DNA from 4 places in the Thalassospira xiamenensis M-5 genome. Region 4 is predicted to be linked to each of the others. Evidence: predicted binding sites of a transcription regulator. Region 4 holds the regulator's gene; each other region holds the start of a gene.
The links. The regulator PhoB, encoded in region 4, activates phosphate uptake and scavenging genes when phosphate is short. The targets are predictions, from matches to a motif close to TNTCATAAAACTGTCA.
Positions count from the first base shown of each region.

Region 1 (7,497 bases), 2.2 Mb from region 4:
CGTTCAAGAATGGCCTTGTCGACCTCGGCGGTCATGTCACCCGGGTTCCAGGAGTTACGCCATGCAAGCGGCTTGGCCGATGCATCGTCGGAATTGTCGGGGTTCCACGCGAAGGTGGAGGCGTTGGTGTGCGGATCCTGATAATCCGGGCCCCAGCGACCGATATAGATATCGTGCTGGCGGGCGCGGTATTTGGTCAGGGTCTGTTTGTTATCACCCGGAATGATTTCCAGATTGATACCTGCCTGTGCCCAGGTCGCCTGGATCGACTGCGCCATCGACATCACTGCCGTGGTGTTGCGCGTATCCATGGTCACTTTGAAGCCATCGGCAAGGCCAGCGTCGGCAAGCAGCGACTTGGCCTTTTCGATATCAAGCGAGTAGGGGTTTTCGTTATAGGCACCAAGGAAACCTTCGGGCAGGAATGCCTGATGGGTCTGGGCGCGGCCCGCCATGATGGTTTCGGTAATGCCATCATAATCGACGAGATATTTAAGCGCTTCGCGAACTTCCGGTTTGGACAGGAATTCGTTTTTCTGTGACAGGCCAAGATACCAGAGTGCGCCTTTGCCTTTGGACAGCAGCTTGATGTTTTCGTCACCCTTGACCGAGGCAAGCTGATCGGCTTCGAGGTTACGCGCAATGTCGATATCACCTTTCTGCAACAGGAGCTGCTGGGAAGCGGCTTCCTTGACGTTGCGGATGATGACGCGCTTCATGGCTGGTGCGCCGTCCCAGTAATCCTCGTTCGCCGTCAGGCTAAGGCTTTCGCCCGGGGTCCATTTGTTCAGGACAAACGGACCGGAACCGGCATAGTTGGTTTTCATCCATTCTGCGCCAAGGTCGCCGTCCTTTTCATGTTCAAGGACGAGTTCCTTGTCGACAACAGCGCCCACGCCCGAGGTCAGGCAGTATAGCACGAAGCTAGGCGCATAGGGCTTATCGACTTCCATGACCAGCGTGTTTGCGTCGGTCGCGCGAATCCTGTCCTTGACGTTGTCGGCGGTAAAGCCGAACTGGCCGAGAATGAAGGCCGGGGACTGATCCATCAGGACGACACGTTGCAGCGAGAAAGCGGCGTCTTCGGCGGTCAGGTCGTTGCCCGATGCGAATTTGATGCCGTCGCGAATCTTGAAGGTAAAGGTCAGGCCGTCTTCGGAGACGTCCCAGCTTTCGGCGACGACACCATAAATTTTCGAGACGTCGTCATTATCAAAGCCAATCAGGCGGTCATATGTGTTGCCAGCATATTCCAAGGCAGTAAATTCGAACATCCCGGCCGGATCGAGTGTGATGAGGTCGTCGATGGCAAATGCCATGACGAGGGCGTTTTTCGGTGTTTCTGCCTGTGCCGCCATTGGTGCGGTAGCCAGTGCGGTTCCCAGAACCAGCCCTGCGATCAGTTTGCGCATTTTGCGCCTCCCGTTTTGTTGCTTGTTGGATCAACAGGTCATTCTGTGTGGGGCGACCTGTAGGATCTTCGACTAGAACCTGTAGAGCGAAGCATAAATTATACGATTAATCAATGACCAGACGGTCAGGAATGCCTAAAAAGCACGCAAGATATTGTGTGGTATCTTGCCTGTTCACGTTTGGGTTGTGATGGTCTGGTTGGTGAGGGGCAGGAGATAGGAGGGACCTGATTTCAGGCACAAAAAAAGCCGCTGTTAAAGCGACTTTCCGTACTCTTTAAAAAGAGTGGCGCGAGTGACGGGACTTGAACCCGCGGCCTCCGGCGTGACAGGCCGGCGCTCTAACCAACTGAGCTACACCCGCTTGGTGTGGCGCGGTTTATATAAGGGGTGGTTCGGTCTGGCAAGGGCTTTTTTTCAAAAAAATGAAGCCCTGATTGGTCAGGGTAAAGGGGGCTTTGCAAATGCATTGAAAACCGGGTGTCGGAATGCTTGGGCGGTGGGATGGAAATGCCGTTTTCGCGTGGTACCGTATTGGGAAATCGACTTGCCTGTTTTTGCAACATGTTGCGCATGAGCGATGGACGCCATGTCGCTCGTCGGCATGTCAGTCCAATACGAAAAAGGGGATGAGAAACAAAAAAAACGCCAACGGCGAACCGTGGCGTCTTTTTTGAACTTTCCATCAGGTGGAAAGTGGCGCGAGTGACGGGACTTGAACCCGCGGCCTCCGGCGTGACAGGCCGGCGCTCTAACCAACTGAGCTACACCCGCTCGGTGTGTGGCGCGGTTTCTAACAGCAGGTCCGAGGGGGCGCAAGACCTTTTTTGATCGTGTTCGATACTTTTTTGGCTGTCGCCACCATGGCGCGTTTTGTGTCGTGCAAAATATATCCTTGAGGTGATGGATATCTGCTGAAGATTGTTTCCGGGACCTGTTTGATGCTGATCAAAGTACAGGTCGGTAAGCAGATGTAAAAGTTTGGGATGATTCAAAAACAGGGTGCGGGGCCCTGACAGGGAATAACCGAAGCGGGGGCTTCATGGGGAACACGATCCTTGCCGTGCTTGATGATATAGATGCCGGATTAAAAGCTGATCTTGCGACGAGATCAAACGCGATATCGTCTGCAATCCGCCCCAGAGGCGGCGTGACGTGCGATATGCGGATCGTGCGCAGCCTGATTTTGCTGTGGAGTGGACAGAACGCCGCCTTGGCAGGGGGGAGTGATGAAGTCCGTCAATGGATCATGGATCAGCTGCCCGAAATTACCGAGCGGCTGGAGAGGATCGAGGCGCGCATGGAGCATGCCATTGATGACAATGAGCGTGACGCGGCCAGACAGATCATGCTTTTCGCGGTGAACGGGAACGCACGGTGATGGCATGCATCGTCAGCATCCCTGTCCGATGCGGGCAAAGGCCTTTGATGGCTGGTTTGCTGGCAGGCTATTCGCGTGGCAGCTCGTAGCGTTCGGCAAGCTTGGTCAGTGCAGCAACGGTTGCCTGTTCGACGGTGGTGCCAAACCCGGTGACGCGGCTTGCCAGAATGACGTAAAGAGAATCAATATGAAGCTGAATGACAAGAAGCTGCTTCATATTGGCGGTGGTCCGGTCTGCGACAAAGATTTCAAGTGACTTTGCGATCTGTGTCATCAGCGGATACTGGAATGTTCCACCCAGTGCCTTCACCGAATAGGCAAGGTCGGCACTGTTTTCCAGCGCGGTTGATGCCTTTGAATTATCACTGATGGCGGCAACGACCAGTTTGCGGCAGTCGGCAAGGTCCTTGCCTATATCGCGAACAAAGGTTTCCGTGCTGCGCTGGACGACCTGCTCAAGTTCGTCGAGCTGTTGAGGGGACAGATTGATGTCAAAGCCCTTGACGAAATTGACCGTACGTCGCTTCAGATCCGTCTGTGGCGGAATGATCTGGGCTTTTTTCTTTTTCTTTTCGGGCGTCACGATTGCTCCGGTCCCCCAGTCAAAATGGGTCATTAATCATCGGGGCTCCGTCTGTCGGGGCCGTCGAAGGCGACCTGTCTGCGGCGGCGATCCGGCCCGAAATAGGTGCCGGTATTGACGAAATGCCGCGGACGGGTGATGACCGATACCAGTCTGCTATAAAGTGCCTTGGCATTGAACGGTTTGGCAAGAAATTCCGTGATGCCGAGGTCACGCGCAGTGGTGACGTATCGCTGCTCCGAATGTGCTGTCAACATGATTACCGGAATGAACCGGTTGGGCGAATTGACCGAATTCCTGAGAACATCAAGGAATTCAAGGCCATCCATCCCGCGCAGACGCCATTCGGTGACGATGATATCAATCTGCTGGGTCCGGAGAACCTCGAACGCATCGTTCGGGGAGCGGACACGCTGCACGGCTGTCGCACCAAGATACGAAAGTGTATCGAAAACTACCTGGGCCGAAATCTTGTCGCCATCGACGACCAGAAAACTGATTTTACTGAAATCGATCTTTGCGCTCATTCGGCCTTTTATCCTGTGCGTCGTCACGGTCCCGGTCCTTGTTCTGGTCAGGGCCTTTTTTCGCGTGATGATCGTACTAGCGTGATCCTAATTGCTTATACCTTTGTCTGATTAGCAGCAAGGCTAAAGCGGCGTTTTGTCAGCTTGGAATTCTGACAAATACTGACGCCTAACCTTGTGCAGATATTGAACAAACGACGTTTACGTTCTTTTTGTTCATGCTCATGATCCCACAGATCACCCTATATTGGGCGGGTCTGCAAAATTAAAAGGGCAAGATCAGGAATGATCGGGAACGGTGTCGGGCAGGGGTTCGGTTGTGCCTTCTTCGTCAATGACCTGAACGGCCACGCCCGCCTCGCCAAACATTTCGGTCGAGATGGTCATGTCCTGCTGCCAGCGTTCGAGAAAATCGGCGGTCAGTTTGCTTTTATCGACAAATACTTCGGCGATGCCAGCCTGAATGATGGCGCGCGCGCAGTCACAGCAGGGGAAATGGGTGACATAAAGCGCGCAGCCATCAAGCGATGTGCCGGTGTAGCTGGCATTATAGATCGCATTGCGTTCGGCATGTTCGGTATAGGCGTATTTTTCCGGGCGTTGATGGCGGCTTTCGACATTGTCATCGACGCCGCGGGGAAACCCGTTATAGCCAACGGCGCGAATTTCTTTTTTCGGGCCAATGACAACCGCGCCGACCTGGGTGCTACGGTCTTTTGACCATTCGGCAATATGGGATGCCAGTCCCAGGAAGCGATGATGCCATTTGCTCATTTGTCCGATCCCCGATGTGTTCGCGCACGGTTGTAAATGTGCGGTTATCAAAAGCGATTGCCGGGCAGGGCCGCCTGCCAGCAATTGATTGCTGCACTGCTTCTTTAAAGGAGTGCCTGCTTGTAATTGTCCAGAGAAAAATCACATTTTTGTAAAGGCATTTAGCGAAAAGTCCCTGTTCAAACAGGGCTTGATTGACTATTAAGGGGATACCCCCAGAGAAAAATCAGGACGTCTCGACGCCTCGCCGGGAAGCTATGGCCGAAGCGGAGAGACCCAATGGAAACCAAAAAACAAGAGGTAAGAGCCGATGCGCCGACAACGTAAGGCGAAGATCATCGCAACCCTGGGGCCAGCGAGCTCTCATCCGGAAACTCTGGAAAAGATCGTAAGGGCGGGTGTTGATGTATTCCGGCTGAATTTCTCGCATGGTGAACATGCAGAGCATCAGGCGCGTTTTGAAACAATCCGTGAAGTCGAGGCCAAGCTTGGCCGTCCGATTGGCGTGCTGATGGATTTGCAGGGGCCAAAGATCCGCTGCGGTACCTTTGCCGACGAAAAGATCGAACTTGAAGCCGGTGCGACCTTCCATTTCGATATGGACAAGAAACCGGGGGATAAAACCCGCGTTTCATTGCCCCATCCCGAAGTTTTTGCCGCACTCAAGCCCGGTGCGAACCTGTTGCTTGACGATGGCAAGCTGCGTATGCGGGTGGAAAAATGCGATAGCAAATCAGCCGAGTGCACCGTTATCACCGGTGGGCCGCTGTCGAACCGCAAGGGCGTTAACCTGCCCGACGTGATGCTGCCGATGTCGCCCCTGACCGACAAGGATCGTATTGATCTGGATTACGGTCTTGAGATGGGCGTTGATTTCGTCGCACTTTCATTCGTCCAGCGTCCCGAAGATGTTGCCGAGGCGCGCAAGATCATCAATGGTCGTGCGGCAATCGTTTCCAAACTGGAAAAGCCGCAGGCGATTGAGCATCTTGATGAAATCGTGGCACTTTCGGACATCATCATGGTCGCACGTGGCGATCTGGGTGTTGAATGCCCGCCGGAAGATGTTCCGATCCTGCAGAAACGCATCATCAAGGCGTGCCGCGAAGCTGGCAAGCCGGTGATTGTTGCGACCCAGATGCTGGATTCGATGGTCAGCAACCCGGCCCCGACCCGTGCCGAAGCATCCGACGTTGCGACCGCCATTTATGACGGTGCCGATGCGGTGATGCTGTCAGCCGAAAGTGCGGTGGGCAAATATCCGATTGAAACCGTCAGCATCATGGACCGGATCATGATCCGGGTGGAGCAGGACGAGCTTTATTATCGTCTGCGCGATGCCAACCGTCCGGATCCCGAGCATAATGCGCCGGATGCGATCAGTGCTGCAGCCCGTCAGGTTGCCGGAACGATTGGTGCCAAGGCGGTCGTGACTTATACCACGTCGGGTTCAACGTCGCTTCGTGCGGCGCGTGAACGCCCGGAAGTCCCCATCCTTGGACTGACGCCGAAAATCCAGACGGCACGCCGGATGACGTTGTGCTGGGGCGTGCATGCGGTCTTTACCCGTGATGCGACCAACTTTGCCGAGATGGTCGGCATTGCCTGCGAGGTGGCCAAACGTGAAGAGTTTGCTGCGGCTGGGGATTCGCTGGTGATTACCGCAGGTGTCCCGTTTGGGACCCCGGGGGCGACCAATATCCTGCGCATTGCGTGGTTGTCCGCGAAAAACTGATCAGACTATTGCGTGACGAAACGAGACGGGCGGCAACAAGCCGCCCGTTTTTTTGTGCGAGAGTTTCGCGATGTTTGAAATACCGGCCATACCGCCGGATAGTGGTTTGTATTGTTAATGTTTTTTTGAGTGTTTGCCGTGATAGTCAAAGTGTTCTGACCTGTATCCTTGGTGTTTCCGAGAAACGGTCATGACCATGAGTTTAAAAGGTTTTTGGCTCTTGTATTGTTGTTTGGGGTGGATTGCTTTGCTATAAGCGATCCAAGGCCAGATAAAAAATGTTGGCGTTGCAAGGGGTTGACGCCGATTTGCCGAAAGGCAGGGGACAGGGGAATTACTGCGATAATGCTGAACTGGATGTTCAATCGGCAGAAATCGAAGGATGACGGCGCGCTTGACGACAAGTCGGCGGCGAAACTTCGTGATCTGGCGGAAACGGTCCGGAGCATCGCGCCAGACGAGTTTGGCGCGGCCGAACAGGCAAATTCGCGTGCCCCCCGTATCCCGCGTAAAAAAGATTCCGATGGTCAACTGGCGCAAAGTGGCCTTGATTATGCCGCGCGCCTGTCGGCCGACCTTGCCGATGATGACGAAGATGAAGACGGCCAGCCGGATTTTGACAGCGACGTCCGCATGGATGTTGCGCGCCGCCTGCGCCGTCATCTGAATGATCTTAGCCCGTCCGAACGCCTTGATATGGTCGAGGAATTCGTAACGGCGATCGGCAATATGGCCGATTGTTATCGTCCGCAGGTCATTGCCCTGATCGAGCAGGAACTGAGCCATACACCTTATATGACACGCCAGGCCGCGATGCGTTTGCGTCAGGATATTGCGGCGATTGGCCGGGTGTCGCTTGGCGAATATGTCGAACTTTTAAGCGATGCCGATTTCCTTGATATTCTGCGTGGGCGTGGCGAGTTTGTGCAAACAGCCGCCGAAAAGCTGGAAGCCGAACAGGAGGCCGCGGCACAGGCACGTCTGGCACGGGATCGTTCGGAAAAGGGCGGGTTGCTTAACCGGTTGCTGTCATCGGATGACGCGCCGCGCAATGTGGTGGCCCTGACCCCGAAATTCGGCAGCAG
Region 1 covers NZ_CP004388.1:1,678,682-1,686,178, forward strand. The annotation lists gene TH3_RS07890 (ABC transporter substrate-binding protein) at 1-1,412, opposite strand, end outside; tRNA gene TH3_RS07895 (tRNA-Asp) at 1,700-1,776, opposite strand; tRNA gene TH3_RS07900 (tRNA-Asp) at 2,110-2,186, opposite strand; gene TH3_RS07905 (hypothetical protein) at 2,455-2,793, shown strand; gene TH3_RS07910 (hypothetical protein) at 2,861-3,409, opposite strand; gene TH3_RS07915 (response regulator) at 3,409-3,903, opposite strand; gene TH3_RS07920 (deoxycytidylate deaminase) at 4,183-4,677, opposite strand; gene pyk (pyruvate kinase) at 4,988-6,412, shown strand; gene TH3_RS07930 (DUF2336 domain-containing protein) at 6,758-7,497, shown strand, end outside.
Region 1: a site for PhoB is predicted at 4,819-4,834, ahead of TH3_RS07920 (deoxycytidylate deaminase). Genes of this name have one in related genera too.

Region 2 (7,497 bases), 1.4 Mb from region 4:
GATCGTCTGACCGGCTTCGATATCAAGGCTGATATCGTGTAATGCGGTCGTTTCATCATTATAGGAAAACGCGACATCCTTGAACTGGATGGCGCCGCCCTTGACCTCAAGCGTTTTGGCATCATCGGCATCGCGAATTTCCGGTTCGATATCAAGAACGGTAAACACGCGCTGGGATGCTGCAAGACCGGCCTGCAGGTTGATATTGATATTTGCAAGGCGCTTGACCGGTTCATATGCCAGCAGCAGGGCCGTAATGAACGAAAAGAAACTGCCCGGGTCGCTTGCCCCGTCAATGACGCGGCTGCCGCCATAGATGATGATCGTCGTGATTGCGGCCCCGCCGAGTGTTTCCATGATGGGGGACGAACGCGCGCTGACTTTCTGGGCCTTGAAGCTCAGATCGAAAACGGTTTCGACAAGCTTTTCCATTCGTGAACATTCATAGGGTTCCATGCCATAGGCTTTGACATGACGGACACCCTGAAAAGTCTGTTCCAGAAGGGTTGCGAATTCACCGATCTGCTGTTGCGTATTGGCTGAAACCTTGCGCATCCGCCGACCCAGCCGTGCAATCGGCAGGATGGCGGCGGGAAACACCGTGAACGCAATGATGGCAAGCTGCCAATCCTGATAGAACATGACGCCAATCAGAACGATGGCGGTCAAAAAGTCCTTGCCAAAACCGGTCAGCGATACGGAAACGGCCGCACGCATTGCGGTGATATCACTGGTAAAGCGCGTGATCAGTTTGCCGGTGTTGGTGCTGTGGAAAAATCCGATATCAAGCCGGATGACATGCTCGTAAAGCTTGTTCTGAATATCGGCAAGAATACGACCGCCGACATAGCTCATCAGAACCGATTGCCCATAATTGGCAAAGCCTTTCAGCGCGAAGGCTGCAAGGACGGCAACCCCGACAGGGACCAGCATCGCCGGGTTCTTTTTGACGAAGACCTCGTTAATCACCGGGTCCATCAGATAGGCATAGCCGCCGGTTGCCGCCGCCATAAGCGCCATGCAAACCAAAGCCAGAACAATCTTGCCGAAATAGGGGGCAACCGCATCCTTAACGATGCGTTTGATCATTGGCAATGTGTTCCAATGTTCTGTCGTGTGATCTAACGAATGCTTTGGCAATGAATTCTTCCCGGTCGTGCGACGCCATTTCCGATTGTGTCAGTCCGACACTATCTATATGGATGAGGCATCATGGATATCTTGATCTTTCCGGGCTGTTGCTAGCATGCCCGGGCAGGTGCGGCAAGCCGCAGCAACGTAACTTAACTGATACTGACAGGGCTTGCAGGAATGCAGGCCACGAAAAACGACATATAAGATAAAAAAATGACAGAGCAACTCCACGATATCGTGGAACAGACGATTGCCCAAGGTGTTGGCGCACGGGTTTTTCCATTGCGGTGGAAAGGACGGCGTATCTGGATCAAACAGGCTGTCCCACCAAAGGAAAAGGGCTGGCACCGCCTGCAGCGTTTTGTCGCAACCCTGACGCGGATACCGATGTTGCGCCCGACGGTGTCGCCAGGCGGCAAGGCCGGTCTGGCAAGCGAGGCTGAAATCCTTCATGCCCTGAACCGTGCAGATGTTCTGGTGCCTGATCTTCTCGAAGTCGCCGATAACTGGATCGCTATTGGCGATAACGGGGCGATCTTGCAAACCGTAATCAGCGATGCGGTCAAGGCTGGGGATGAAGACCGTGTTGCCGAACTGATTGCCAAGGCCGGGGCCGCCTTGGCCGATTTGCACATCAGCGGCTTTACCCATGGCGCACCCCTTCTGCGCAACATGACCATTCGTGATGATGGCAGGGTCGGCTTCATCGATTTCGAGGAAGACCCCAACAAACGCATGCCATTGCCCGATGCGCAGGCGCGCGACGTCCTTCTGTTTCTGTTTTCCATCCAGCGCGGCTTCAAACGTCGTCCTGATCTTTTGCGTGCCGGATGGCGGGCATATCTCGTGGTAACCGGCATGACCGCGCCGCAAATGAAACCGCTGTCTCATATTGTGCGGGTTATTCGACCGGTTTACATCGCACTGAAACCGTTCCGTCGCTGGCTCGGGACGGATGCGATCAATGCGATGCTGGCATATGGTGTTCTGCGTCGAAGCCTGCGTGGCAAGGACGCCACACAGGACGTTTCCTTGGTCGCCAGATAAAACACCGGCGCAGATTACTGCGCCGGTTGTTCCACGGGCATGGCGATTGCCGGTTCCACCGATGCTTTCACCTCGGTGATGTCTTCAACCGTCAGACGTTTTGCCGCAGCCCCGTCAAACCCGCCCGAAAACGGTGCCAGATTGTGCAGGAACTGACTGGCTGAATTGCGCCAGCTATATTGTTCCGCCAATGCACGGGCGTCTTTACCGTCAAGCTCAAGGGCTGCCATGGCGGCTTCGCGAAGGTCGGCGTCAATGGCGCCTGCTTTTGTTCCGCGCACGATATCGGCCGGTCCCTGAACCGGGAATACCGCAACCGGGGTTCCCGATGCCAGGGCCTCAAGAATAACAAGGCCGAAGGTATCGGTTTTGCTCGGGAAGACAAAAACATCGGCTGACGCAAAGGCAATTGCCAATTCCTCGCCGATTTTTTTGCCAAGGAACTGCGCATTCGGATATTTCGATTTCAGTTCCGTCAGTTGCGGCCCGTCACCGACAACAAACTTTGTCCCCGGCAGGTCAAGATCAAGGAAATGTCCGATATTCTTTTCAACCGCCACCCGGCCAACAAACAGCCAGTGCGGTTTGGGGAAATCCCCGAAACTTGCATCCGGTCGTGGTTTGAACAGGTTAAGGTCAACACCGCGTGACCAGATATTCAGCTTGTTAAAGCCGCGATCCGCCAGTTCTTCGCGAAGCGATTCCGTGGCCACCATGACCGATTGTGATTTGTTATGGAACCGCCGCATCCCGCGATAGGAAATCGAAAGCGGCAGGCGCGTCCGCGCATGCAGATATTCCGGGAACCGGGTGTGATAGGCCGATGAAAACGGCAGTTCGCGTTTCAGGCAATAAGCGCGTGCCGCCTGACCCAGCGGGCCTTCGGTTGCGATATGGATGGCAACCGGCTGCAGGGCATCAATCATCCGGGCAAGCTTGCGTTTGGCAAACAGAGCCAGTCTGATTTCCGGATAGGTAGGGCAGGGGATCGTCCGGAATTGATCGGGCGAGATGATATGGACATCGTGCCCCATCTCGCCCAGTTCGTTGCGCACGGTTTCAAGGGTGCGCACTACTCCATTTACCTGGGGGTACCAGGCATCGGATACGATCAATATTCTCATGCGGTCTTTCCAATCGGCGTGCCGCTGTTCTTTTTGGAACTGCGGGACGCGGTGCGGGTACTTTCCCCGGCAATCCGGAACAGCGACATCAGCTTGCCAAGTCCAAGGGACGGCGCACTGGCAGCATCGCGGCCGGGTTGGGAATGTGTCATCGCCATCTGGCGCATATCCGCCCAGTAAAGCAGTTCAAGTTTTCCGGTCTTGTCTTCGACAAGCGCGGTGCAGCTTTCGACCCAGTCGCCGTCATTGCAATACAGCACATCGCCAATCATCCGCTTTTCGGCGTGATGGATATGGCCGCAAACCACGCCATCCACCTTGCGTTTGGCGGCTTCGTGCGCGACGGCATTTTCGAAATTGCAGACGAACTGGACCGCGTTCTTGACCCGGTTTTTAAGATAGGCCGACAGCGACCAGTATCCGTAACCCAATCGGCGGCGAATGCCGTTGTAGTAACGGTTCAGGACAATCGCGAGGTTGTAGGCCGTATCCCCAAGATAGGCGAGCCACTTGGCATATTTGACGACACCATCAAACTCGTCGCCATGAATGATCAGAAGCTTTCTGCCATCCGCCGTCTCGTGAATGTCGTTCATCTTGACTTCGACATGCCCGAAGGTCATGTCGACAAACTCGCGGGCGAATTCATCATGGTTGCCGGGCACAAAGATGACCTTCGCACCATTTTTGGCCTTGTCCATGATTGTGGTGATCACGGCATGGTGGCTTTCGGGCCAGTACCAGCTTTTCTTAAGCCGCCAGCCGTCAATGATATCGCCAACCAGATAATAGGTATCTGCCGTTACTTCATTGAGGAAATCCAAAAGAAGATCTGCCTGACATCCACGTGTTCCGAGATGGACGTCTGAAATCCAGACCGTGCGGTAATGCGGTTGCAGCGTCATCGCTGTCATTGCCGCTCCTCCGTATCCTGCCAAAAGGATGGCTGGAATTCGACGGTTTTACATGCCGAATAGTGTCCCCAACCAGTAATGTTTTAAAACAAATCGCGCGAATATATAACCCGTTCATATAAATTTATCGGTTCTGTCAATATACTGTTACATGTTTCATTTTCTATAAAGAGAACGCGAAAGTAATGTTTCATTTTTATTACGGAAGTTTTTCGCAATGACCCATTCCGGGGTGACTGTTATCTTCAATCCGCGCGCTGGCGGGAATAAACAACGTTTCCTTTCAAGCATTTTGCAAAAAGCCGGTGTAAAGGTTGAATTGTTACAGACAACCCATCCCGGTCATGCCCGCGAACTGGCGCGCAAGGTGCGTGCCCATCAACGGCTGTTTGTTGCCGGTGGCGATGGATCACTGAACGAGGCCCTCAACGGCCTGCTTGATGCCCAGATCGAAGGCCACGAAGTCCCGCCGCTTGGCATCATTCCGCTGGGAACGGCCAATGTTCTGGCGGTCGAGGTCGGGCTTGAAATCCGCGCACAGGCGATTGCCGATTATATCAACAATCCGGCCCAGGTTTGGGTGCGGCCCGGTCTGGTCAATGGCCGGGCATTCTTTTTGATGGTCGGCATGGGGGCGGATGCCGATACGGTCGCAAATGTGTCGCTAAAACTTAAAAGACTGATCGGCAAGGGTGCCTATGTGATCGAAGGTTTGCGCAATATTATCTTTCCGCATCACCGCGATTTCGAAGTTAATATCGGGCGCGAACAATATCGCGTTGCCGGTGTGGTTGCGACCCATGCCAAACATTATGGCGGGGCGTTTGTTATTTCCCCCGATGCCAAACTGACCGATAACAGCCTTGATGTCGTGCTGATGCCCGGCAGCGGCTTTATGGCGCTGGCACGCTACGGGATTGCTTTGACCCTGAACCGTTTGCATGCGCAAACCGACGTGTCGGTCGTGCAGACCGAACGTCTGACCATCACCAGTCATTGCGGCCCCGCACCCTTGCAGATTGACGGCGAAAGTGCCGGTAAACTGCCGTGTGAAATCAGCCTGTCACCTTATCCGGTGCGGGTTATGGTGCCTCAAGCCTATGCCGACCAATGCAATGGCCGCCAAAATGAAAACAGGGATGCGCAAAACGCACCCCTGTTACAAATCACATCCAGATAAAAAGTCGGCTTATTGCCCGGCCAGCGTCATGCCATCAATCCGGATCGTCGGGGCATTCGTGCCGTATTTGAAGGTCAGGTCATTGGCCGGAACGGCCGTTTTGAACATGTCCTTCAGGTTTCCGGCAACCGTGATTTCGGAAACCGGATAGGCCAGCTCGCCATTCTCGATCCAGAAGCCCGATGCCCCGCGCGAATAATCGCCGGTCACGCCGTTGACACTGCTGCCGATCATTTCGGTGATATAAAGGCCCTGCTTGATATCCTTGATCATGTCGGCGGGCGAAATGGTGCCCGGTTCCATGTAAAGGTTGGTGGTGGATGGTCCCGGCAGGCTTCCGGCCCCGCGCGATGCGTTGCCGGTCGATTTCAGGCCAAGCTGGCGGGCGGACCGCAAATCCATGATCCAGGTTTTCAGAACGCCATTTTCAATCAGATGGCGTTTCTCGTTGGCGACGCCTTCGGCGTCAAACGGTTTGGACCGCAGGCCACGTTTGCGGTGCGGGTTATCAATAATGTTGATCCCCGGCGCAAAGATTTCCTTGCCCATGGCATCCAGAAGGAAGCTGGTGCCGCGCGCAATACCCGATCCGTTGATCGCACCGGCCAGATGGCCGACGAGGGATGCCGAAACACGCGGATCATAAATCACCGGCACCTGCGTGCTTTTCACCTTGCGCGGGTTCAACCGTTTCAGGGTCTTTTCCGCCGCCTTCAGGCCAATCTCGACCGGATCGCGCAGATCGGTCGAAAACACCGCACTGTCATAATCATAATCGCGTTCCATGCCGGTGCCGGTTCCGGCAAGGACCGATACGGAAATGTGGCTGCCGCTGCCGGCATAGGAATTGGCAAAGCCGTTGGTCGCGGCAAGCGTGATCTGGTGGGTGCCCCAACCGGCATCCGCGCCCTCGGAATTGGTGATACCTTCAACCGACCGTGCAGCCTCTTCACAGGTGGTCGCCCATGCCATCAGTTTTTCCTGGCTGACTTCGCCCGGCTCGCAAAGCTCAAGCGCCTCGACATCAAATGTTTCGGCCAGTTCGGAGGGATCGGCAATGCCACAGAACGGGTCTTCGGGGGCGTTTTTCGCCATGGCGACGGCGCGCTCGACCAGTTCGTTCAACGCGCTTTCGCTGGTATCCGATGACGACACAACCGCCTGCTGCTTGCCGATCAGAACACGCAGGCCAAGATCGGCCCCCTCGGATCGTTCAAGCTTTTCCATCTTGCCCAGTCGCTGCGATACCGAAAGTGACGTGCCTTCGACATAAACGGCATCCGCATCGTCGGCACCCGCCTTTTTTGCGCGCGCCAGCAGGTCGGTGATGCGATCGAGTGTCATATCGGTTTTGGGCATGGAAGCTCCCTTTGGTCGGAATGTGGTTTCCTATGGTTATAGGCAGGCTGATCGCTTTTCGCAAAGGGCAAGAAAAGGCAGTCGCCTGAAAGACCCAACCAGATACCGTCTGACGCACATTTGAATGAACCATTTGGCGAAAGCCGATCTTTGGTCATTTTTTCTTCGCAAGTTGCTATTATGGCCTGAAATCCGAACCGGGACGAACCGGAAACCTGCAAGAGAATGACGGGAAACACACGTGCGAAACCTGTTTGTGGCAACACTGCTTCTGGGCACTTCCCTGACGATATTGCAAGCTGATGCGCAAGAAGCCAAAACCGCGGCACCAAACGATACGGTGGCAGCACCAGTCACCGCCAATGATCTTTACCGCGAAATGCGCATTCAGGCCGGGCAATATGCCGCGCAAAACCGTCATCAGGTTCTGGTCGGGGATTTTACCTGTGACGATGTCAATGACCAGATCGTCGGCTGGGTGGATCGTGACAATCCGGAAGGACCGTTTTTCGATGTCCTGATGCTTACCAGGCACAATGGTCAATTGCATTCCGAATTCAAACAGATCCCGTTTGCGCAATCAGAACAATACGCCCTTTGCATCGACGATAAAACCGCCCCGCCGGTCATGAGCTGGCAGGTCAACGACCCTGAATATATCCGCGATGTGATCGGTGATGGCGACCTTTGCAATATCGCCGTGCGGGTCGATGATTTCATGTGCGACGCGCCGCAATTC
Region 2 covers NZ_CP004388.1:689,922-697,418, forward strand. The annotation lists gene TH3_RS03125 (ABC transporter ATP-binding protein) at 1-1,089, opposite strand, end outside; gene TH3_RS22210 (BUD32 family EKC/KEOPS complex subunit) at 1,348-2,181, shown strand; gene TH3_RS03135 (glycosyltransferase family 4 protein) at 2,196-3,305, opposite strand; gene TH3_RS03140 (UDP-2,3-diacylglucosamine diphosphatase) at 3,302-4,219, opposite strand; gene TH3_RS03145 (diacylglycerol/lipid kinase family protein) at 4,437-5,399, shown strand; gene TH3_RS03150 (TldD/PmbA family protein) at 5,409-6,758, opposite strand; gene TH3_RS03155 (hypothetical protein) at 7,000-7,497, shown strand, end outside.
Region 2: a site for PhoB is predicted at 4,408-4,423, ahead of TH3_RS03145 (diacylglycerol/lipid kinase family protein). Genes of this name have one in related genera too.

Region 3 (7,497 bases), 930 kb from region 4:
GACCATGTTGCCACTGTTTTCAATCAGGGCCATGGGCCGCATGTCGGCCCCCTCCCAGGACAGGGCCAGAATGGCCAGAATGAACGCCCAAAGAAGGAAACTTGCGCCTGAACGTTTCAGATCGCGCGGCGGAAGTTCTGCGGCGGTTACGGCCGATGTCGAAAGGCTGCTGTTCATGTGCTTTTCCCGGGAAATAAAAACAAACGGGGAGCCCTTATGCGGGGCTCCCCGTTCGGATGCCGGTTACTCGTAAGAAACCAGGATATCGAGTTCTGCGAGTTTCTTGTCGATTTCAGAAACGCGTTTTGCTTTCTCGTCGGCGGACAGTTCGGCGGTGTTCTCGATTTTCAGCTTGTTTTTATACAGTTCAAGCTGACGGATCGGGTAAAGCTGCGCATTGCTGCTTTCCATGAATTTGCCCATGCCATCCTGAATGCCGCCAAGAACCTTGTTGGCTTCTTCAACATTGCCCAGACGACCATAACCAAGGAAGAACGCCTTGATTTCGGATTTCAGTTCGCGCGACATATCCTTGCGATAAACCATCGGATCAGACGGGATCAGCGGCGAGGTCCAGATAACCTTGACCTTGTCGGTGATTTCCGGCTTGACCATCTGGGTGCGCGCAAGCTGTTCGGAGTTGTTGGCAGCAACGTCGACCTGATGATTGGCAGTCGCCATCAGGTTGGTTTCATGGTTCGCGTTGCGAACGGTCTTGAAGCAGTTCTTCGGATCAACGCCGTTCTGCGCAAAGACGTAATAGGTCGGAACCAGGAAGCCAGAGGTCGAGTTCGGATCACCGATACCGAAGTTAAGCGTGCCGTCGCATTTCAGCATATCGGCAAGCGTGTTGAGCTTGTCGTTATCGGCCTGGGTGATGATGTGGGAATAATAGCCGTTCGTACCATCGCTTTTGGACGTCTGGACGAAAACTTCGCCGCCCGCACGATCAACGGCTTCCATCGCCGACTTGTTACCAAACCAGCCAACGTGAACCTTGCCAAAACGCATGCCTTCGATGATGCCGGCATAATCCGGGGCAAAGAATGCCTCGACCTTTTTGCCAAGCGCTTCTTCCATATCGTCGATCATCGGCTGCCACTGTGCCTTCAGGTTGGCACTCGACTCAGTCGAAATGAAACCGAACACGATGGTTTCCGGGTCTTTTTCAAGCGGCTTGAATTCGACATCGGCATAGGCCATGCCGGTTACGAGCATGCTGGCAGCAAGGGCTGCGGATGCAATTGTCTTGCGGATCATGGGAAGTCCCCCGTCAGGTTGGTTGGTAGAGGTGAAATAAAAAGAGATGTAAGGCAGAGAGAAATCGTCCTGATCTAGCTTGAAACGAAAGCCAGATCCTTCTCCGCGACCCTGCTCTTGGCCGGAACGTCATCCGGGGCAGGTGCGAAAAGCTCGGAAGAATATTCGCCGTAAAGTTCGCGCAGGAATTCCGGCGTCAGTTCGGTGGATGGACCGTCAAAAACGACTTCGCCATCACGCATCGCAATCGTGCGCGCACAATAATCACGGGCATAATCGACCTGATGCAGCGATACGATCACGGTGACATTGTCTTCGCGGTTCACACGATCAAGCGTATTCATCACCTTGCGTGATGACGCCGGATCAAGGGATGCAATCGGCTCATCGGCCAGAATAAGGCGTGCACCCTGCGTGATCGTGCGCGCAATCGCGGCACGCTGCTGCTGCCCGCCCGAAAGGTTGCGCGCCTTTTTCATCGCATGCCCGTCAATGCCGACCCGCTTTAACGCGGTCATCGCCCGAATGCGCTCAGCCTTGGTAAACAGGCAAAGCGACCCGCGCCATGCCGGCACACGGCCCAGCATCCCGGTCAGAACATTGGTCAGAACCGTCAGGCGGCTGACCAGATTGAATTGCTGAAACACAACGCCGATATCGGCGCGCACCTTGCGCGCACCCCTTGCAATGCGGCCGTTCTGCTGGATGACTTCACCGAATACTTCGATCTTGCCACCATCGCGATCCCCGCGCAGCAAACCGGCAATATGACGGATCAGGGTGGATTTACCCGAACCGGACGCCCCGATCAGCGCGACCATCTCGCCCTCGCGGACCTGTAAACTGACATTGTTCAATGCCCGTTTATCGCGCGAGAAGCTCTTGTTCAGTCCGGAAATATCTACGACCAGCATTAAAGTCCGCCTGCTTGTGTTTCGCTGGTCAAGAAGCTACGCACAAACCGCGACTCTATGGTGACGATGATGTTACAGTTCGATGATTACGACGCCTTCATTTCACCGACAACAATCAAACTTGTCTATACATCAAGATATTATTCAAATAAAAAAATGCTCACCCAAGAAATGGCAGTGTAATAATTCAATTATTACTTGTGACCGCGTTCACAAATAGCGATACAGGCGGGCCAAATCACGAAAAACCCCGACAGAAAGAAACTGCCGGGGTCTCGTATTTCGCATAATCGCGTCTGGATTTACTTGATGGCTTCAATCGCAGCGATGACATCATCTTCGATATCAAGCCCCTGAATTTCCGCATCCCGCCGCGCATTCTGTCCGCGTCGCCCCGGCAACCGCACGGTTTCCTCAAGCGCGATCTCATCTGCGATATAGCGCAAATGATCAAGTATCCCCGCCCCGCCAACCGCAACCGGATCAATCGCAATAACCATCTGGCCAAGTGCGGGCGGCGCACCCTTGTCATCAAACAGCGACGATGACTGATGCCCGAATTGCGCGCCGGTCAACCCGGCGGCCAGCATTTCGACCATCATGGCAAGGGCCGCGCCCTTGACCCCGCCTGCCGGAACCATCGTGCCTTCAAGCGCCTTGACCGCATCGGTGGTCGGATTGCCGTCTGCATCCAATGCCCAGTCATCGGGGATCGGAACCCCTTTCTGCTTGGCCGCCATGATCTTGCCGCGCGCCACCTTGGACAATGCCAGATCAATCACGATCGGATCGCCATCGCCAATCGGGGTGGCAAAGGCAATCGGGTTGGTGCCAAACATCGGACGACGCCCACCCCAGGGCGCCATCGCGGCCGGGGCATTGGCAAACATCATCGCCGCCAGCCCCGCCTCAGTCAGTCTTTCCACGGTAAGCCCCATCACCCCGGCATGGTGGGATTTATGGATTGCCGCCACCGCAATCCCCTGACTACGCGCGATATCGGGCAATCGTTCGATCATCAGGTCAAGTGCCGGATAGGCAAAGCCGAACTGCGCATCAATCCGCAACACGGCGGGAAACGGCTGATCGGCAACCGGTTTGGCAAACCCGTCCACCTTGCCTGCACGGGCCTGCGCGGCATAGGCCGGAACGCGGCGCAAACCGTGCCCGCCTTGGCCTGCGGCCTCGGCCGTGATCAGGGCGGTTGCCACCGATCTGGCATTGTCGGGGTCAACCTTGCAACGCAGCAGGGTATCACACACAAGCGCATGTGCGTCAGACAGGGTAAGCTTCATGATGATGACCTTAAAGATGGTGGCGGGCCCGGATACCATAGCCCCCGACACCGCCAAGCGCAAAGGTCTTGTGTACCGCAACCCTGCCAAACCCTTACGACAGAACGATAAAAATGCGCTGTAACCCTGCTAAAATTTCGCCGCAAAGTCGTATGAGTATCCCGGCATGGTTCATGCTGCCCGAAACACGGCATTCAGACCCGGACAGCCTCCAAACACAGGATATTTCCAATGCGCAAAGCAACCTCTTTAACCTTCGCCGCATTTGGCATCGCCAGCAGCCTGTGGCTTGCCGGTTGTGCAGCCACGACCAAACCGGCCGAGGAAAAATCCCCCGCCGACTGGTCTGCAATTGCCGGTCACAACTGGCAACTGATGCGAATTGAGGCGAAAGACAAAAGCCTGACCCCGATGAGCCCGATCCTTGCCAGCGTCAACTTTACCGATGACGGAAAGATTGCCGGATCGACAGGCTGCAACCGCTATTTCGGCAGCTACACCCGCAAGGATACCGCGCTTGAAGTGTCACCGCTGGGCAGCACCAAAATGATGTGCATGGAAAATGCGATGGAGGTCGAGGATGCCTTTATCGCCGCCATGGCAGATGTCAAAGGCTGGAAATTGCAGGAAGGCGATCTGATGCTGGTCGACGCCAGCAACAAGTCAATCATGACATTCGAGCAGATCAAACCGTAAACCGGCCAACACCTGCACAAAAGGGGCGCAATGTTTTGCGCCCCTTTTTACGTCTATCGGTTTGCCATTCAACGGGGCTCGCTGCGCAATCCCTGAATGATGGAATAGCACGCCAGCAACAGCACGATGGCAAACGGGAACCCGGTCGAAACCGCCATCGCCTGCAGGGAACCAAGCCCCCCGCCAAGCAACAGCGCAATCGCAACCAGCCCCTCGAACGTGCACCAGAATATGCGCTGGGGCACCGGTGCATCGACCTTGCCGCCCGCCGTAATCGTATCAATCACCAAAGACCCGGAATCCGACGAGGTCACAAAGAACACGATCACCAGAACAATCCCGATAAACGACGTGATCGCCTGCAACGGCAATTGTTCAAGCATGGTGAAAAGCTTGATCGGAAGGGCGGCATCGGCAATCGCCTGAACACCTTCATTGACCATATGCACCGCCGTGCCGCCAAATGCGGTCATCCACAAAACACACACCAGCGACGGAATGATCAGAACACAGGTAATGAATTCCCGCACCGTCCGGCCCCGCGATACGCGCGCAATGAACATGCCGACAAACGGTGACCAGGAAATCCACCACGCCCAGTAAAACGACGTCCAGCCCTGGCTGAAATTGGCATCCTCGCGCCCGACCGGGTTCGAAAGCGCCGGCAGATATTCGACATAGGCGACAAGACTTGTGAAAAAGCCCTTGATGATATCCATGGTCGGCCCGACCAGAACCACAAACAGCAAAAGCAGGGCGGCCAGAACCATATTGATTTCCGAAAGCCGCTTGACCCCGGCATCAAGCCCGGCAAGAACCGAAATCAACGCAATCCCGGTAATCCCGATGATCAGGAACACCTTCGATCCGTCGGATTCCGGTAACCCGAACAGGAATTGAAGCCCGGCATTAGCCTGTTCCGCCCCAAAACCAAGCGACGTCGCAAGCCCGAACAGGGTGGCAAATACCGCCATGATATCAATCACATGCCCGGTCCAGCCCCAGACACGCTCGCCAAAGATCGGATAAAACACCGACCGCATGGTCAATGGCAGGCCCTTGTTAAACGAAAACAGCGCAAGTGCGAGCGCAACGGTGGCATAAATCGCCCACGGATGAAGGCCCCAATGGAAAATCGTTGCCGCCATGCCAAGGTCAAAGGCGGCATCCGCATCGCCCATCGCCCCGCCAAGCGGTGCCCAGTCCGTCCGGGCCCCGCCATCACCAACAACCGCACCCCCCATCGAGGTGGTGAAATGCGAAATCGGTTCTGACACGCCATAGAACATAAGGCCGATGCCCATGCCGGCCGCAAACAGCATGGCAAACCAGCCGCTATAGGAATAATCGGGCGTCGCATCCTGCCCGCCAAGCCGCACCTTGCCCAGCGGGGAGACGATCAGAAACAGGCACAACAGAACAAACACATTCGCCGCAGACAGGAAAAACCAGTCAAGCGTCGATGTCAGCCAGCCCCGCATGTCATTGAACATCGGCCCCACACTGTCCTGAAACGCCAGTGTCAGAAACACGAACGCCACAATCGACAAACCCGATATCAGAAAGACGGGATTGTGCACATCAAGCCCGAACGGCCCGATCTGTGTGGTGAAGTTATCCTGCCCGATTTCATAATCGGTCTCGATCGGATTGGCGGCACCATCCGGGCTTTCGATGCCCGTCTCGGCATTCGATCCCATGAAAATCTCCCTTGAAAAGCATATTTGCGGCCACCCCCGGCCGCAATTTTTCCGATTTGCCTGCTATTAACGCACCAGGAACACGGAATGATCCCAATGCGACGCAACATATCCGCCGTGGGATGCAAAAATATGATCGGCAATACCCGGCACATGGGATGCCATGACGATCACATCCGCCCTGGCCTCCGTTGCCGCATCAACAATGATTTCGCTCAGATCAATCGCCGGATCATGTGAAATGCGGGTCATGCCCGAACAGCTGATACCGGTCTTCTTGCCCTGCTCCTCGGCAAAGGCGGCCATCTTGCGATCATATTCTGCCGGATTGTGCGCAATGGGGGATGGGGTATTTGTCCCGACCCCGAAAAAGCAGATTTCCGCACCATAATGCTTTGCCAGATCCGCCGCCGTCGAAAGCGCCTTTTCCAGCCTGTCGATATGCGTCAGATCCACGGGTACCATGATCTTGCGATACATTCCCTGCCTCCGTTCTACGGGTGCCCTAACGGGCAAAACACACCTTCGAAACAGATGAGGCGACCAAGACTATCACCAGAACAGGAAATGATCAAAACCCCCATCGCGCAGGGATTTTACGTCACCGGTGAAGACACGAACAAATTCGCAGCACTATCGGGCACATTATTCCGCGGCCATGCGCTTTATCGCGTCACACAAAAACCGGAACCCGGTCGCCGCCCCGTCGCTCATATACCGCGCACGCAGCCAGCCATGGATCATCTGCGGTTCTTCGCGGTACGTCACGTCAATCCCGGCCCGGGCCAGCCGCGCGGCATATTCCCGCCCGTCATCGCGCAGCGGATCAAAATAGGCCGCGGTGATATAGGTCGGCGGCAACCCGCGCAAATCCTCCGCCGAAAGCGGATAGGCCACCGGATCATCCATCGGTGCCTTCAGGACATCGCGATAATAAATCACATCATCGGTACTTAATCCGGGGGCGGACGCCATCTGCCCATAGGATGGCCAGCCAAGGTCCCCGCCAAGGGCCGGATAAATCAGGACCTGCCCGACAACACCCGCGCCAAGCCCCTCGTCGCGCGCCCGGATCGCAAGGCCACCTGCCAATGTCGCCCCGGCACTATCGCCAATCAGGACGATCTCCGCACCGCGCGACAGCACATCGCGCGCAACCGCAAACGCATCCTGATGCGCCGCTGGCCAAAGATGTTCGGGGGCCAGCCGGTAATCGACCGAAATCATTTCCGCCCCCGCCGCCTCGGCAATCTCGGCACAGATCGCATCATGGCTATCAAGCGATCCGACGATAAACCCGCCGCCATGCAGGTAAAGCAACTTCCGCGTTGTGCGAATCTTCGCCGGGTAATACATCCTGACCGCCACCCCGGCAATATGATCATCACGGCTCAGAAGCCCCGGCGGATGGGGATAGGCAAACGCATCACAAAGCGCGCCATACCATCTGCGTTGCTGCGCAATATCGGCGGCAACCGCATCGGGCGGATAAAGCCGGTCGCATCTGGCGATGAAGTCACGGATGCCTGCTTCGTCGGGCATCGGGCTATAGGCGATATCCGGCACCGCCTGATCGGACCCGTCCATGTCGCACAACTTCCCCAATGATGTTTGATTGATCTATCCGCAAGC
Region 3 covers NZ_CP004388.1:235,323-242,819, reverse strand. The annotation lists gene phnE (phosphonate ABC transporter, permease protein PhnE) at 1-177, opposite strand, end outside; gene phnD (phosphonate ABC transporter substrate-binding protein) at 244-1,260, opposite strand; gene phnC (phosphonate ABC transporter ATP-binding protein) at 1,335-2,174, opposite strand; gene TH3_RS01070 (Ldh family oxidoreductase) at 2,477-3,469, opposite strand; gene TH3_RS23395 (hypothetical protein) at 3,468-3,593, shown strand; gene TH3_RS22195 (META domain-containing protein) at 3,701-4,165, shown strand; gene TH3_RS01060 (BCCT family transporter) at 4,234-5,865, opposite strand; gene TH3_RS01055 (universal stress protein) at 5,932-6,345, opposite strand; gene TH3_RS01050 (alpha/beta hydrolase) at 6,511-7,452, opposite strand.
Region 3: a site for PhoB is predicted at 2,247-2,262, ahead of phnC (phosphonate ABC transporter ATP-binding protein). Genes of this name have one in related genera too.

Region 4 (7,497 bases):
GGACGTTTACCTTGCGTACCCGACGATCCGCCAGGCACATATCGGCCAGTTTTTCCCCAAGGGTTTCCACAAGGTTCACATGACCGTCACGGCAAATTTCCCGCGTGCCGGTCACCAGATCTTCGTAGCTTAAAACAGTGGCAATATCGTCATTCTGGACACCCTCGCCTTCCAGAACGGCAAGGTCCAGATTGATACGCACCCGCTGCGGGGCATGTTTTTCATGATCATATACGCCAATGGATGTCTCGACGACCATGTCACGCACGAAGACACGACGCAAACTGCCGGCATGATCTGCGTAGGGCAGTGTCGTAATGTTATCGTCCTGCTTAAGGCCTGCGGTCATGGTCTGGTCTTCCTTGTGCTGCGCTTGGTGCGGCCAGATGTCCGGAACCCAAGCCCGACGCATCATTCCTCTGGCATATTCTGTTCGCCACTGGGCGCCCAATTGAGGTGCTGCCCGCCGTCAAGCGCTAACATTTGCCCGGTGATGGCTGGCGCGGCAAGGAAAAATCGTACCGCGTCGCAAATCTCTTGCGGGTTTGTCCCAATTTTCAGGGGCGTCTGATCGCATTGCTGATCGAAAACTTCCTGTGTTTGCCGGACACTAGGCAGTGCCGGGCCGGGACCAATCGCATTGACCCGGATGTGCGGCGCCAATGCCAGTGCCAGTGTCTGGGTCAGCGTCCAAAGGCCGGCCTTGGACAAGGTATAAGTCATGAAATGCGGTGTCAGATTCCAGACACGCTGATCAATCAGGTTGATGATGACGCCCTTTTGCCCGGCGGGCAGCCGCTTGGCGAAATCCTGCGACAACACAAACGGTGCGCGCAGATTGGCTTCCATATGATAGTCCCAGCCCTCACGCGTGGCGGTGCTGATATCATCATATTCAAAGGTGGATGCATTATTGATCAGCACACCAATCGGGCCAAGTGCAGCCGTTGCTTCGCGTACGACACGGCTGCTGTCTTCTTCCTTGCCAAGATCAGCGGAAATAACGCAGGCGCGACGACCAAGGGACCGGATTTCCTCGGCAAGCTGTTCCGCATCCCTGCGCGAGGAATGGCAATGAAGGGCAACATCATAACCCTGTGTCGCCAGATCAAGCGATAAAGCCCGTCCGATACGCTTGGCAGCCCCGGTTACAAGAGCCGTTTTAGGCATTTTCCCTGTCATCTGGTTTCCATCCCGTTCATCAAGATGCGCCCCTTCCCGGGGAAGGCAGCCCCCTTAAATATCGGCCGCCGTCATTTATGTTTGGTCATTCCGGAACTTACAATCAAACCCGCCAGCCGGTCCATAACCGCATTTATCGCTTCAGGCATGAAGATCAATCATGCCGTAACCAGACTCGCAACATATCCCAGATAAGCCAGAACAAAGACGATCCCGGTGATCCGCGACACTCCGCGCAGGAAATAGCCGACCACCAGCAAAAGAATGGTAACTGCCAGCATGATCCAAAGATCGGATTGCAGAATCTGGTCTGGCACGGCAATCGGCGCAATCAGCGATACACCACCGATGATCACCAGCAGGTTCAAAAGATTGGAACCAACAACATTGCCAAGTGCAACGTCGGAATGCCCGCGGAACGCCGCAACAATCGATGCCGCCAGTTCAGGAAGCGATGTTCCGAATGCGACAAGGGTCAAGCCAATGACGGCTTCGGACACACCGAACTGACGCGCGACAGAAACACCACCATCCACCAGCAGATCCGCCCCATAGGTCAAGGCGACAATCCCGATAACCGTGGCAACAATCGGCTTGAGCCAACCGCTTGGTACTTCACCGACTTCGTCGACTTCTTCTTCATGCAGGTGGCTGGCATCACCCGGGCTTTTTTTGTCATGCTGATAGGTAAAGTACCAGATCGCTGCCAGAACCAGCAGCATCACCGCCCCAGCCCAGCGTTCGACAACGCCAAACATGCAAAGCCCGATGAACAGAACGGTCCCCAGCAGCATGGTGCCGCCATCGCGTACAACCATGGTCCGCGATGCCGTAATCGGTTTTAGAATCGCTGTTGCGCCGAGGATCAAAAGAATATTGGCAATGTTAGAACCAACCACGTTCCCCATCGCGATGTCGCCCGACCCGGCAAGCGCCGCATTCAGCGACACGACAAATTCGGGGGCCGACGTCCCCGCGGCAACCACGGTCAAACCAACAATGATCTTGGAAACCCCCATCAACAGCGCCAGACCGACAGCACCGCGAACAATGAACTCACCACCGGCAGTCAAAAGCACAAGACCACCGATAATCTGCAAATAGGGGATGAACTGTTCCAATTCCGGCCTGCTCGTTTGGGGAAATTTCTGATTGTTTCATGCCCTTTTACGGGCCAGCGGAACATGGCATTGCGAACGCAGAATAGCAAGCTGCGTCGTCCCGTCGTAATACCATTCGTCACATCGGTGTGATGCGGTTCCCACACTGGCACGCATACCGAAAGCAATCGTCGCGGTCGCCTGCTCTTAAGACGTGTCATCCATCACAGATGCCCTCTCATACGCGAAATTTCCATAGAAATCATAGGGGTATTTCCGCTATCCTGATTTGAACGACTTCCTTTACACGCCTATCTGCGCCGGACGCATAATCCATCATGTCACACAGCGTTCTTTTCGAGCTGTTCCTTGTCCTGACCGCCGCGGTGATTGCCGTCCCGCTGGCACAGAAATTACGTGCGAACTCGATCATCGGTTTCCTGATCGGCGGCTTTTGCATCGGCCCTTTCGGTTTTGGCCTGATCAGTGACCGCGAAGACATTTCAACCGTCGCCGAGCTTGGCATTGTCTTTCTGCTGTTCATGATCGGTCTTGAATTGTCGCGCGAACGCTTGCGCGTGATTGGGGGCCGGTTCGCGACCCTTGGTTTCCTGCAGATCGGCGTCACGATGGCCGTGATGTTCGGTGTATTGCTGCTGATTAATTACGATATGCCCGCCTCTATCGTAATTGCCGGGGCACTGGCCCTGTCATCAACAGCCATTATCCTTAAACAGCTTTCCGATGAGCGCCAGTTGCACACACGTTTCGGGCGTGCAGCCCTTGCCATCCTGCTGTTGCAGGACGTTGCGGTTGGTCCCTTCCTGATCATGGTGCAGGCCGCTGGCAATGCCGGGAGCGAAACCAGCCCCTGGATCAGCGCACTAAGCGGTGTGGGGGCGGTTGCTGTATTGTTGCTGACCGGTCGTTATCTGCTGCCGCGACTCTTTCGGTATATTGCGGCTCTTAAAAACCCGGAACTTTTTGCAATCGGGACCCTGTTTGTCGTTCTGGCTGCCAGCACATTGACCGAAGCCGCGGGCCTTTCAATGGCGCTTGGTGCCTTTATCGCCGGGGTAATGTTGGCCGAGACCGAATTCCGCCATCAGATCGAAGCCGACATTTCGCCATTTCGCGGTGTTTTCCTGTCGCTGTTCTTCATGTCTGTGGGAATGTCGGTCAATGCCAATGTGGTCATCGGTCAGGCCGGAACGATCATTTTGTGGCTGATCGGGCTTCTGGTCATAAAGGCAGCGGTTCTTTTCGGATTGTCCCTGCTGATCGGCTTTAACCGTGCATCTTCAATCCGGGTCGCCATGAGCCTGGCCGCCGGTGGTGAATTCGCCTTCGTCATGCTTGCACTGGCATCGCAGAACGGGGCGGTTCCGATTGACATCGCCGTGATGCTGATCCCGGTGGTTGCGATTTCGATGGGTCTGACGCCGACTTTGATTTCGCTCGGCCATCGCATCGAACAGAAGCTTCATCCCAAGGAAACCGATCAGCTAAGCGAGATTTCGGATGAAACCGACGGCATTCAGAAACATGTTCTGGTAATTGGTTGCGGGCGCGTCGGCCGGGTTCTGGCCCGTCTGCTGCGCACCAAGGAAATCCCGTTTATCGTTCTGGAATCCGATGCCCAACAGGTTTCGCGTGGCCGAGCCGAAGGTCTGCCGGTTTATTTTGCCGATGGGTCCCGACCGGAAACATTTCGTGCCGCCCATACCGAACAGGCCCATATTGCCGCCGTTGCCATGGGCAACCCGCACGCAACCGAAAAGACCGTCGCCTTGCTGCGACAGCATTATCCACATCTGAAAATCTTTGCCCGTGCCCAGGACATCACCCATATCGGTCCGCTGTCACGCAGTGGTGCCGATGCGGCCATCCCAGAGGTACTTGAAACCGGTTTACGCCTGTCCGATCACGTTCTGGCGGCCTGCGATATCCCGCAGGAAGATATCGATATCGAAATAGCCAAGTTCCGGCGTGCCGATATGCTGCTGATGAACGAACTTGCCCCGCGCACCGCGCGCCAAAAAACCGAAGACCAGGCACAAAAAACTGCCAAACCGGCAAAATCCAGGAAAAGCACCTGAAACGCAAAGACCCCCATCACAATAATGGGGGTCTTTCGTTTCGTCTTCCGGAATAACCGCAATCAGGCGGCTTCGACATCCAGTGCATAACCCGCGGCACGAACCGTGCGGATCACATCGCGCGTTCCCTTGACGTCATTCAATGCCTTTCGCAGACGACGAATGTGAACATCAACCGTGCGGGTTTCGACATAGATATTCGGCCCCCAAACCGCATTCAGAAGCTGCTCGCGCGAGAAAACCCGCCCCGGATGTTCCAGGAAATAACGCAGCAGACGGAATTCGGTCGGGCCAAGATGGATAGCCTTGCCGTTACGACTGACACGATGGGCGGCCAGATCCATTTCGATATCGGAATAGATCAACTGCCCTTGTGGTTGCGCCGGACCGGATCGACGCAGAAGTGCGCGAATACGGGCCAGCAATTCACCAATCGCAAACGGCTTGGTCACATAATCGTCGGCCCCGGTATCAAGGCCGCGGATGCGGTCACCTTCTTCACCACGCGCCGTGACCATGATCACCGGCAAATCCCGGCTTTCAGGCTTCCGGCGGATCTGGCGGCAAACCTCGATCCCTGACATCACCGGCAGCATCCAGTCCAGAAGGACCAGATCGACATGGGTTTCGGCCAGAATTTTCAACGCTTCGTCACCGTCCCCGGCTTCGACAACCTGCATCCCCTCGCGTTCGAGGTTGTAGCGCAACATGGTTACGATTGCAGCTTCGTCCTCGACGATAAGAACCGTTGGGTCCATCTTCCTATGCTCCAGTGTCACTCATTCGGTTCTACGACGGCAAAGTTCGCCGCGTCATTTTTTGGCCGAGTATCCATCGGCAGGTCTTCGCCCTTGATCCGGTAATAGATCGTTTCGGCAATGTTGGTCGCATGATCGCCAATACGTTCGATATTCTTGGCGATAAACAGCAGATGGGTCGATGCCGTGATGTTACGCGGATCTTCCATCATATAGGTCAGCAGTTCACGGAACAGGGAATTGTACATATCGTCAACTTCCTGATCGCGCGCCCAGACACGCTGGGCCTTTTCCGCATCACCTTCGATATAGGCATCCAGAACGTCCTTGATGATTTCCTGGCACAGCTTGGCCATGTTCGGGATCACCTGAACCGGGCGGATCGGCGGCACCTGGTTAAGAACCTGCGCACGCTTGGCGATGTTTTTCGCCAGATCACCGATACGTTCCAGATCGTTGGACAGTTTAAGCGCGGTCACCACCTGCCGCAGGTCATCTGCCATCGGCTGACGCAGGGCCAGAAGACGAACGGCAAAATCCTGCACTTCCTGTTCCAGCGTATCGATACGGTGATCGGAAAGAATGACCTTCTCGGCCAGTTCCGAATCCCGTTTAACGATCGCACGAATGGCGGAAATCAGCTGGCTTTCGGCAAGCCCGCCCATCTGCGAAATGATGTTGTTAAGACGGGTCAGTTCTTCGTCAAACGAACTGACGATATGATGTTTCTCATCGACCATCGAAAATACTCCTGCCCGGACTTAACCGAAGCGACCCGTAATGTATCCCTTGGTGCGCTCGTCCTTGGGATTGGTGAAAATCTGATCGGTTTCGCCCACTTCGACCAGCTTGCCGAGATGGAAAAACGCCGTGCGCTGCGACACGCGGGCAGCCTGCTGCATGGAGTGCGTCACGATCACAATGGTGTAGTTCGAACGAAGCTCGTCAATCAGTTCCTCGACCTTTGCGGTTGCAATCGGGTCAAGTGCCGAACACGGTTCATCCATCAGGATGACTTCGGGGCTGACGGCAACCGCACGTGCAATGCAAAGGCGCTGCTGCTGCCCACCAGAAAGACCGGTTGCCGGTTCCGGCAGACGGTCTTTGACTTCTTTCAGTAGACCCGCCCGTTCAAGCGAGGTCATGACGATTTCATCGAGCTCGTCGCGCGAATTCACCAGACCGTGAATACGTGGGCCATAGGCCACGTTGTCATAAATCGACTTCGGGAACGGGTTCGGTTTCTGGAACACCATGCCAATGCGCGCGCGCAACTGAACAACGTCGATTGCCTTGTCATAGATATCACGGTCATCAAGCGTTACCTTGCCCTTGATCGTGACACCGTCAATCGTGTCATTCATGCGGTTCATGCACCGCAGGAAGGTTGATTTGCCGCAGCCCGACGGGCCGATAAGTGCTGTGACCTGGCGTTCGACAATGTCAAGATTGACATCAAAAAGCGCCTGGTTGTCGCCGTAGAAAAGATTGAGGTCACGGGCCGTCATTTTCGGGCTAGTGACTGACGGCTCTGCCGTCATTGCGCTTTGAGTTACAACAGCCATTTTACCACTTCCGTTCAAATTTCTTGCGCAGATACACGGCCAATCCGTTCATCAGGATCAGGAAGCCCAGCAAGACCATGATGGCCGCCGAAGTCTTCTCAACAAAGGCACGTTCCGGACTATCCGCCCACAGATAAATCTGCACCGGCAGAACTGTCGCCGGATCGAGTGCCCCGCCCGGGATATCAACAATAAACGCCACCATACCGATCATCAGAAGCGGTGCGGTTTCCCCGAGAGCCTGCGCCATGCCGATGATGGTCCCGGTCAGAATACCGGGCATCGCCAGCGGTAACACATGATGGGTCACCGTCTGAACCGGCGATGCCCCAAGACCAAGGGCAGCCTGCCGGATCGACGGCGGCACTGCCTTGATCGCCGCACGTGATGCGATGATGATGGTCGGCAATGTCATGAGGGCCAACGTCAGACCACCAACAACCGGGGCCGACCGCGGCAGGTGCATGACATTAAGGTAAACCTCAAGCCCAAGAAGACCGAACACGATCGACGGCACAGCCGCAAGGTTGTTGATGTTGACTTCGACAATCGCCGTGAACCGGTTTCGCGGTGCAAATTCTTCCAGATAGATCGCTGCCAGAACACCAATCGGAAACGACAGTATCAATGTCACAACCAGTGTATAGAACGACCCGACCGCAGCGCCCCAGATCCCGGCCAATTCCGGTTCGCGGGAATCACCATTGGTAAAGAACCGCGTATGGAACTGCTTTTCGACCGATCCTTGAGAGACCAGTGTATTATACCAACCAATTTCCTGATCGTTCAGGCG
Region 4 covers NZ_CP004388.1:3,886,659-3,894,155, forward strand. The annotation lists gene folB (dihydroneopterin aldolase) at 1-349, opposite strand, end outside; gene TH3_RS18085 (SDR family oxidoreductase) at 412-1,182, opposite strand; gene TH3_RS18090 (calcium/sodium antiporter) at 1,341-2,303, opposite strand; gene TH3_RS18095 (cation:proton antiporter domain-containing protein) at 2,621-4,381, shown strand; gene phoB (phosphate regulon transcriptional regulator PhoB) at 4,444-5,139, opposite strand; gene phoU (phosphate signaling complex protein PhoU) at 5,157-5,879, opposite strand; gene pstB (phosphate ABC transporter ATP-binding protein PstB) at 5,901-6,704, opposite strand; gene pstA (phosphate ABC transporter permease PstA) at 6,706-7,497, opposite strand, start outside.